One region of the Lentzea sp. NPDC042327 genome, then DNA from elsewhere that is predicted to be linked to it. Evidence: riboswitches for the same ligand, from Rfam matches in the RefSeq annotation. Region 1 holds a riboswitch; each other region holds the start of a gene.
What was found. Region 1 has a riboswitch for glycine ahead of gcvT (glycine cleavage system aminomethyltransferase GcvT). Riboswitches for the same ligand answer to the same signal wherever they lie in the genome.
Positions count from the first base shown of each region.

Region 2: it holds a riboswitch for glycine, as region 1 does, so the genes downstream of both, gcvH (glycine cleavage system protein GcvH) here and gcvT (glycine cleavage system aminomethyltransferase GcvT) in region 1, are expected to answer to the same signal.
Region 3: it holds a riboswitch for glycine, as region 1 does, so the genes downstream of both, gcvP (aminomethyl-transferring glycine dehydrogenase) here and gcvT (glycine cleavage system aminomethyltransferase GcvT) in region 1, are expected to answer to the same signal.

Region 1 covers NZ_JBEZBX010000005.1:119,808-123,082, reverse strand. Annotated here, with positions in the region: gene AB0A63_RS14390 (hypothetical protein) at 308-487, shown strand; gene AB0A63_RS14385 (helix-turn-helix transcriptional regulator) at 652-1,143, shown strand; gene AB0A63_RS14380 (hypothetical protein) at 1,273-1,656, shown strand; gene AB0A63_RS14375 (DUF3817 domain-containing protein) at 1,671-1,973, shown strand; glycine riboswitch at 2,019-2,109, shown strand; glycine riboswitch at 2,110-2,201, shown strand; gene gcvT (glycine cleavage system aminomethyltransferase GcvT) at 2,298-3,275, shown strand, end outside.
Region 2 covers NZ_JBEZBX010000009.1:146,995-150,269, forward strand. Annotated here, with positions in the region: gene ald (alanine dehydrogenase) at 1-952, opposite strand, end outside; glycine riboswitch at 1,174-1,266, shown strand; gene gcvH (glycine cleavage system protein GcvH) at 1,328-1,708, shown strand; gene AB0A63_RS23835 (L-serine ammonia-lyase) at 1,740-3,104, shown strand; gene AB0A63_RS23840 (helix-turn-helix domain-containing protein) at 3,111-3,275, opposite strand, start outside.
Region 3 covers NZ_JBEZBX010000006.1:364,881-368,155, reverse strand. Annotated here, with positions in the region: gene AB0A63_RS18580 (MerR family transcriptional regulator) at 164-730, shown strand; glycine riboswitch at 829-924, shown strand; gene gcvP (aminomethyl-transferring glycine dehydrogenase) at 1,075-3,275, shown strand, end outside.

The sequences.
Region 1 (3,275 bases):
CGCCGTGACGGAGCGTGATGCCGGGCATTCGGCATCCGGGTGAGGCCCGGTGCACCTGTGTCTTGTCCAAGCTGTGGGATTCGAGGGTCCTCGCGCTCACCTCGTGCCCAGGACATCGGCGCTGGAAACCGGCGGCTTTAGCCGCCATTCGAGTGACAACAGGCCCGGTGCAGACGTGCGGTGGCGGTGGATCCGCCGCCCTGCCTGGCGTGGTGGTTGTTCATCGCACGGGTGAATGAGGGAGCATGTCGGGTGACACGGGCGGTTCGCCGCCCCACCTGTGAGCGACATGGACGGAGAGGGACCTGTGAACCTCAAGAAGGTGCTGGTGCTGGCGGGCGTCGCGCTGGTGCTGTTCCTCCTGATCACCCAGCCGGAAGAGTCCGCGTCGGGGGTCCAGACGGCCCTCGGCTGGCTGCGCGAGGGTGCGGAGTCGATCATCACCTTCGTCAGGAGCCTCTTCGGGACGGCCACCCCCGTCGCCTAGTGACCCTCGGTGATCCTCGGCCCTCCGCGTTGAGCCGGACGGGTGGAATGAGGCCAATCACGCACTGGTAACGGGTGTTCTGGCGATTCAGGGTCTGGCGATTGTCAGACCTACCGAATACCTTCCGCTGCAATGGCCGATCCCCGACCGACGAGGAGGCATGGATGGTCGAGGACTCCGGGGTCCACGAGCTGTTGCAGCAGTGGGCGGCTGAACGGTCTGACGACGCAGAGATGCAGGAGGTGAACCGGATCAAGAACGCGTGGCTCGCGGAGGCTCCCCCCTCGGCGCCCGGCATCCCCGTGCAGCGGGGAGGCAGGAGTGGGCCGCGTGGCTTGGTCAAGGTCGACTCGGCGGATCCGGCCTACGTGGCCGCGATGCGCAAGCGGGCGCCGGAGGCACCCGAGGCACTGCTCGCCGCCGCGGCGAGCTACTGGCAGCTGGTGGGCGACGTCGCCGAGGCCGAGCAGTGGTGGGACGCGGGCATCAGCCCGCTGGACCAGCGCGCGCTCGACTACCGCGCCGCCGGCCTCACGCCTGCCGACCTCGGAAGGCGCCTGGGACCGATGACGGTTCTCCAGCACCTCCGCCGCGGTTCGGCCGCGGCCTGGTGCGTTGCTCGTCTGCAGAGGCAGCGCCGGGACGGCGTGGCGTAGGAGAAGCGGGCTGTCGAGGCATCGGCAGCCCCGAAGTTCACTCGCAAACGGGCACGCGCGCTCCCGTGGCGCGCTACCCCTCACGGGTGGCCTCCTGACAGGAGGCCTCACCCCAGTAGTGTGGAGGTCGTGCGCGGCCTCCTTACTCCCCAGCGTGTGCTGATCGCGCTCGCCTGTCTGGCGGCGCTGGTCCTCTGCTGCGGGCTCGCGTGGTGGCAGTGGCAGCGCTTCGAGTCCGCGAGCGGCACGTTCCAGAACCTCGGGTACGTGCTCCAGTGGCCGCTCTTCGGCCTCTTCCCCCTCTTCATGGTGTGGCGGTTCCGCCGTCTCGCGCGCCAGCGCCGTGACGAGGCTCTCTCCGCACCGGAGCCGGTTGCACCCCCCGTCGCACCGGTGACTACCGTTGACGCCGTCAAACCCGCGCCTGTCGAGCACTTCGACGACGAAGAAGACGCGGAGCTCGCGGCCTACAACCGCATGCTCGCGGACCTCAACGCGCGGGACGGTCGTTGAGCGAAGGCGGGCAGATGAAGGGTGCGTTGACCCGGTTCCGGGTCATGGCTTACGTGGTCGGTGTCTTCCTGCTGCTGCTGGTCGTGGCGATGGTGCTGAAGTACGCCGCCGGCATGGACCAGGCGATGAAGGTCGTCGGCCCGATCCACGGGTTCCTCTACGCCATCTACCTGGTGCTTTCGGTCGACCTGGCGCTGAAGCTGCGCTGGTCCATCAAGGGCACCGCGCTCGTGCTGGTCGCGGGGACGATCCCGTTCCTGTCGTTCTGGGCGGAGCGCAAGGTGGTGGAGAAGACTGCTCAGGGCGTGCCGCTGTGACGTTCGGCCTGCTAGCGTCTGGGGCAACCAACTGAACACGGCCGTCGATGTCGCGCGGGAGAGCTCCCTTCAGCGGGAGCGCCGAAGGAGCAACTCCTCCCCGGAATCTCTCAGGCACAGATACCGCACGACGAAGGCAACTCTGGAAAGCAGGCTCATCAGGAGCCTCGCCCACGGTGCAAGTCGCTCCGGCGACGAAGCTCTCAGGCTCATGACAGAGGGGGAGGCTCGCTCTGGTGAGGAGTCTCCGGTGGACCGTGTCATTCTTCTGTTGCCTCAGCCGGCCTGGCCCGGCTCTTCGGCGCACCCTGGAGGAGCGTTCTGATGTCCCGCCTCACGCCACTGAACGCTGAGCACGAGTCGCTCGGCGCGATGTTCACCGACTTCGCGGGCTGGAAGATGCCGCTGCGCTACTCCAGCGAGCTGGCCGAGCACCACGCCGTGCGCACCACCGCCGGCCTGTTCGACCTCACGCACATGGGTGAGATCGTGCTGACCGGGCCGCAGGCCGGTGCCGCACTCGACTACGCGCTGGTCGGCCACATCTCCGCGCTCGCGGTCGGCAAGGCCCGCTACACGATGATCACCCAGGCCGACGGCGGCGTGGTCGACGACCTGATCGTCTACCGGCTGGGCGACGAGGAGTTCATGGTCGTCGCCAACGCCTCGAACGCCGCCGTGGTCGCCGAGGCGCTCGTCGAGCGGGCCGCCGGGTTCGACACCGTCGTCACGGACAGGTCCACGGACTACGCGTTGATCGCGATCCAGGGCCCGAAGTCGGTGGAGGTCCTGGCCGGGCTGACCGACACCGACCTGTCGACGGTGAAGTACTACGCCTCCTACCCCTCGAAGGTGGCCGGGGTGGACGCGCTGCTCGCGCGCACCGGCTACACCGGCGAGGAGGGCTTCGAGCTGTTCGTCGCGCCCGACGACGCCGCCGCAGTGTGGACGGCGCTGCTGGAGGCCGGGCAGCCGCACGAGCTCAAGCCGTGCGGTCTCGGCTGCCGCGACACGTTGCGCCTGGAAGCCGGAATGCCGTTGTACGGCAACGAGCTGACCACCTCGCTCACCCCGTACCACGCGGGTCTCGGCCGGGTCGTGAAGCTCGACAAGCCGGGCGACTTCGTCGGCCGCGAGGCGCTGACCGAGGTGTCCGAGTCCGATGTGGACTCCGTGCTGGTCGGCCTGAAGACCCCCGAGCGCCGCGCGCCCCGCCACGGTTACGCCGTGCTGAACGGCGACGAGGTCGTCGGCGAGGTGACCTCGGGCGCGCTGTCGCCGACCCTGGGCTACTCGGTGGCG
Region 2 (3,275 bases), on a different contig from region 1:
GCGTCACGTTGGTGAGCGCGTAGGTGGAGGTGCGGGGGACGGCGCCGGGCATGTTGGCGACGCAGTAGAACACCGAGTTGTGGACCTCGTAGGTCGGCTCGGCGTGCGTGGTGGCGCGCGAGTCCTCGAAGCAGCCGCCCTGGTCGATGGCGATGTCGACGAGCACCGAACCCGGCTTCATCTCCGCGACCAGCGCGTTCGAGACGAGCTTCGGGGCCGCGGCACCCGGCACCAGGACGGCGCCGATGACCAGGTCGGCCTCGCGGACGGCCTGCTCGATCGCGAACGAGTTGGACGCGAGCGTGCGCAGGCGGCCCTGGAACTGGGCGTCGATCTGGCGCAGGCGGTCGACGTTGGTGTCGAGGATCTGCACGTCGGCGCCCATGCCGACGGCGATGGTGGCGGCGTTGACACCGGCCACACCGCCGCCGATCACGACAACGCGGGCCGGGGCGACACCGGGGACGCCGCCGGGCAGCACGCCGCGGCCACCGGAGGGCTTCATCAGGCTGAACGCGCCCACCTGCGGGGCGAGGCGGCCCGCGACCTCGGACATCGGGGCGAGCAGCGGCAGCGAGCGGTTCGGCAGCTGCACCGTCTCGTAGGCGATGGCCGTGGTGCCGGAGGCCAGCAGGGCCTCGGTCAGCGGCTTGTCGGCGGCGAGGTGCAGGTAGGTGAAGAGGGTCTGGCCGGAGCGCAGGCGGGGGTACTCCTCCGCGATCGGCTCCTTGACCTTGAGGACCAGGTCGCCCTCGGCCCAGACGTCGTCGGCGGTCGGGAGGACCTTCGCACCCGCGGCGAGGTACTCCTCGTCGGTGATCGCGGAGCCCAGACCGGCGCCCTGCTCGACGTACACGTCGTGGCCCCGGCTGGTCAGCTCGTGGGCCCCGGCCGGCGTGAGGGCGACGCGGTACTCGTGGTTCTTGATCTCGCGAGGAACGGCGATCCGCACGATGACTCCTCCGTTTCGGCTGGCTGCTATCTCACAATGTGGGGCAGCCGGGAGGTCATGTCACTGTGCGGGTTGCACTGTTCGGGACCAGGCCGGTTGTGCTGCTGGGACAAAGCGACCTGCGCCACGCCTGTACCGGTCCCGCGTTGACACCCGGTGGCGGGCCCACATAGCGTTCCCACCGGAACTGAATAACGGCCGCGGTGCCCCTGACGGGCACCAGAACCCGGGTGGGAGAGACCTCGACGAGCTGGTCGGGGCGCCGAAGGGGCAAGCTCCCGCACACTCTCAGGCAGCAAGACCACTCGGGGTAGGCAACTCTGCACGGCGGAGGGGGCGCACGTTTCCTGCCCGTCATCTGCCAGAGGAGTCGCCGTGGAGTTCCCCGAGAACCTGCTCTACACCGCCGAACACGAGTGGGTCGACTGGACGCCGGGCACCCAGGACCCGTTGACCTGCGGGATCACCGAGTACGCCGCGGACGCGCTGGGTGACATCGTCTTCGTCCAGCTCCCCGAGGTCGGGGCCGAGGTCGTCTCCAACCAGGTCTGCGGCGAGCTGGAGTCCACCAAGTCCGTCAGCGACCTGTTCTCCCCGGTCACCGGCGAGGTCCTCGAGGTCAACACCGCCGTCGTCGACGACCCGGCGATCATCAACACCGACCCGTACGGCGCCGGCTGGCTGTTCAAGGTGCGCGTGGACTCCGCGGAGGACCTGCTCACCGCGGCCAAGTACGCCGAGCTCACCTCGGACTGACCCGCTCGCACCCACCACGAAGGACTGATCAGTGGCGATCAGCGTTTTCGACCTGTTCTCCGTCGGCATCGGGCCGTCCAGCTCGCACACCGTCGGCCCGATGCGCGCCGCCGCCATGTTCGTCGAGAAGCTCGGTGCCCGCGCGTCCGAAGTGGACCGCGTGCACGTCGAGCTGTTCGGCTCGCTCGGCGCCACCGGGCACGGCCACGGCAGCCCCAAGGCCGTGTTCCTCGGCCTGGAGGGCAACCTCCCGGAGGAGGTGGACCCCGCGGCCGCCGCCCACCGCGTCGAGGAGATCGTCGCGAGTGGACGGCTGCGGCTCGGCGGCACGCACGAGATCGGCTTCGCGCACGACCGCGACCTCGTCATGCACCGCCGCAAGTCGCTCCCGTTGCACCCCAACGGCATGAGCTTCGAGGCGTTCCGCGGTGACGAGCCGGTCGAGCACGCCGTCTACTACTCGATCGGCGGCGGCTTCGTCGTCGACGAGAACGCGTCCGGCAGCGACCGCATCAAACCCGACTCGACCCCGCTGCCGCACCCGTTCCTGACCGGCGACGAGCTGCTCGCGCGCTGCCGAGAGACCGGCCTGTCGATCAGCGAGATCATGATGGCCAACGAGCTGTCGTGGCGCTCGGAGGAGGAGGTGCGGGCCGGGCTCCTGCACATCTGGCACGTGATGCAGGAGTGCGTCGAACGCGGCTGCACCGAGCAGGGCATCCTGCCCGGCGGTCTCAAGGTCCGCCGCCGCGCCGCCGAGATGCGCAAACGGCTGGAGGGCGAGCACTTCGTCACCGACCCGCTGCGCGTCATGGACTGGGTCACGCTCTTCGCGCTGGCCGTCAACGAGGAGAACGCGGCCGGCGGCCGGGTCGTCACCGCGCCGACGAACGGCGCGGCCGGCATCGTGCCCGCGGTCCTGCACTACTACACCAGGTTCGTGCCCGGTGCGAACGACGACGGCGTGGTGAGGTTCCTGCTCACCGCGGGCGCCATCGGCGTGCTGTTCAAGGAGAACGCCTCGATCTCCGGCGCCGAGGTCGGCTGCCAGGGCGAGGTCGGCTCCGCGTGCTCGATGGCCGCCGGTGGTCTCGCCGAGGTCCTCGGCGGCACCCCGGAGCAGGTCGAGAACGCCGCCGAGATCGCCATGGAGCACAACCTCGGCCTCACCTGCGACCCGATCGGCGGCCTGGTGCAGATCCCGTGCATCGAACGCAACGCCGTCGCGTCCGTCAAGGCGATCACCGCGGTGCGCATGGCGTTGCGCGGCGACGGCTCGCACTTCGTGTCGCTGGACAAGGTCATCAAGACCATGCGGGACACCGGCAAGGACATGTCGGTGAAGTACAAGGAGACGGCGCGCGGCGGTCTCGCCGTCAACGTCATCGAGTGCTGAGGCCGGTCAGGGCCTGGCGTCGTACCGGCGCTGGGCCTCGATCACGTCCGGCATCCGCGACTCCAGCAGCACGATCAACGCCATCAGCTTCTCCGCCGTCTCGCGCCCGAGCGGCGTGAGGCTGTAGTCGACCCGCGGCGGGTTCGTCGGCTGCGCGTCGCGGTGCACGAG
Region 3 (3,275 bases), on a different contig from region 1:
GACCCCCGCCTCAGGTTGGGGGCCAACACTCCCCGCGCGTCGCGTTGACCTGCCCTCGGAGCGGTCTTACCGTCGAACTCGAGTGGACGTCGCCGGTCTGCGCGAGTGGACCAGGCGGCTTGACGGCCCCGACTTTCGTGGCCGTTGGCGAGGGGAGGCAGGCGTGGTCGAGGAAGCGCCCTTGCGGGCCGAATCCGGGCAGCAGGGTGAGCTGTTCCCGGACTCCTCGCTGCCGGACGAACTCGTCGGCTACCGGGGACCCGCGGCGTGCCAGATCGCCGGGATCACCTACCGGCAGCTCGACTACTGGGCCAGGACCGGCCTGGTCGCGCCGACGGTGCGGATGGCGCACGGCTCCGGCAGCCAGCGGCTCTACTCCTTCAAGGACATCCTCGTCCTGAAGGTCGTGAAGCGGCTGCTGGACACCGGGGTCTCGCTGCAGAACATCAGGGTCGCCGTCGACCACCTGCGCCGCCGCGGCGTGCAGGACCTGGCGCGGATCACGCTCTTCTCCGACGGCACGACCGTCTACGAGTGCACCTCCCCCGAGGAGGTCGTCGACCTGCTCCAGGGCGGGCAGGGCGTGTTCGGCATCGCGGTGAGCGGTGCGATGCGGGAGATCAGCGGGACCATCCACGAGTTCCCGGCCGAACGTGCGGACGGCGTGGAAATCGCGCCGATGACCGAGGACGAGCTGACCCGCCGCCGCCGGGAGCGCGCGACCGGCTGACCCGCTGTCGCCGGCTCAGCCGGTCCCGTCGCTGAGACGTAGGTCGCGTCGGTGGGGACTGGCGGGCCTGCCTGCGGGTACTCTTCACGGGTAGTCGCTGAACTCAGGCGGGAGAGACCGGGTGCTGCACCCGGCGCCGAAGGAGCAAGTTCCTCCCCGGGAACCTCTCAGGCACCCAGGACCGCGTGAGCGAGACGCCTCTGGAAAGCGGATCTCTCGAGATCCCGCCGACGGTGAAAGCCCGCTCTCGTGGCGGGTGAACCTCTCAGGCGCCCGATGCCGGGTACGGACAGAGCGGGGAGGGCACCAGGACACGTGTGCCCGCAGCCCCCCGGAGGCGTTAGATGACGCAGGACCGCATTCCGCTCGCCGCTCTCGAGCACGGCACCCCGTTCGCGGACCGGCACGTCGGCCCGCGCCCCGCCGAGCTCGCCCGCATCCTCGACGTGATCGGTGTCGGATCGCTGGAGGAGCTGGCGCAGCACGCGGTGCCCTCGTCCATCCACGAGCGCGACCTGGTGCTGGACCTGCCGGCGCCCGCCACGGAGACCGAGGCGCTGGCCGAGCTGCGCGCGCTCGCCTCCCAGAACCGGCCGATGACCCAGATGATCGGCCTGGGCTACTACGACACCGTGACGCCGGGCGTGATCCTGCGCAACGTCCTGGAGTCGCCCGCCTGGTACACCGCGTACACGCCGTACCAGCCGGAGATCTCGCAGGGCCGCCTGGAGGCGCTGCTGAACTTCCAGACGATGGTCGGCGACCTGACCGGCCTGCCGATGGCCAACGCGTCCATGCTGGACGAGTCGACCGCCGCCGCCGAGGCCATGACCCTGGTGCGCCGCGCGGGCAGGGCGAAGTCGAACAAGTTCGTCGTGGACGCCGACACGCTGCCGCAGACGCTGGCCGTGATCGAGACCCGCGCCGAGCCGCTGGGCATCGAGGTCGTCGTCGCCGACCTGTCGCAGGGCATCGAGGGCCTGGGCCTGGGCGGTGACTTCTTCGGCGTGCTGCTGTCCTACCCCGGTGCGTCCGGTGTGGTCCGCGACCAGGCCGCGCTGGTGGAGGAGATCCACGCCGCCGGCGCGCAGGCCGTCGTCGTCGCCGACCTGCTGGCGCTGACGCTGCTGCGCCCGCCCGGTGAGATCGGCGCGGACGTCGTCGTCGGCACCACCCAGCGCTTCGGCGTGCCGATCGGCTTCGGCGGCCCGCACGCCGGCTACATGGCCGTCCGCTCCGGCCTGGAGCGCCAGCTGCCCGGCCGCCTCGTCGGCGTCTCCGTCGACGCTGACGGCTCGCTGGCCTACCGCCTGGCGCTGCAGACCCGCGAGCAGCACATCCGCCGCGAGAAGGCGACCTCGAACATCTGCACCGCGCAGGTGCTGCTCGCCGTGATCGCCTCGATGTACGCGGTCTACCACGGCCCCGAGGGCCTGCGCGCCATCGCGACCCGCGTGCACCGCCTGGCCACCGTCCTCGCGACGGGCCTGTGCGAGGCCGGTCTCGACGTCGTGCACGGCGAGTTCTTCGACACCGTGCAGGTGCGCGTCGAGGGCCGTGCCGCCGAGGTCGTCGCGAAGGCCCGCGAGCTCGGCATCAACCTGCGCCTCGTGGACGCCGACGTCGTGGCGGTCGCTTGCGACGAGAAGACCACGCGTGCGCACGTCGTCGCCGTGTGGGAGGCGTTCGGCGTGACCGGGTCCGATGTGGACGCGATCGACACCGACACCGCCGACGGCATCCCGTCGGACCTGCGCCGCACCTCGGACTACCTGACCCACCCTGTGTTCCACGCGCACCGCTCCGAGACCGCGCTGCTGCGCTACCTGCGCGCACTGTCCGACAAGGACGTCGCGCTGGACCGCAGCATGATCCCGCTCGGCTCCTGCACGATGAAGCTGAACGCGACCGCGGAGATGGAGTCCATCACCTGGCCCGAGTTCTCGACGCTGCACCCGTTCGCGCCGGTCGAGGACGCGAAGGGCCTGCTGACGATCGTGTCGGACCTGGAGGCGTGGCTGGCCGAGGTCACCGGCTACGACGCCGTGTCGCTGCAGCCGAACGCCGGCTCGCAGGGCGAGTTCGCCGGCCTGCTGGCGATCCGCGCCTACCACCGCGCCAACGGCAACTCCGCCCGTGACGTCTGCCTGATCCCGTCGTCCGCGCACGGCACGAACGCCGCGTCCGCCGTCATGGCCGGCATGCGCGTCGTCGTCGTGAAGTGCGACGACAAGGGCAACATCGACATGGGCCACCTGCGCACCACGGTCGCCGAGCACGCCGACGACCTGGCCGCGATCATGATCACCTACCCGTCGACCCACGGCGTGTACGAGGACACCGTCCGCGAGGTCTGCGGCCTGGTCCACGACGCGGGCGGCCAGGTGTACGTCGACGGCGCGAACCTCAACGCGCTGATCGGCCTGGCCCGCTACGGCAAGTTCGGCTCGGACGTCTCGCACCTGAACCTGCACAAGACGTTCTGCATCCCGCACGGCGGCGGCGGCCCCGGCGTCGGCCCGATCGGCGTGAAGTCCCACCTCGC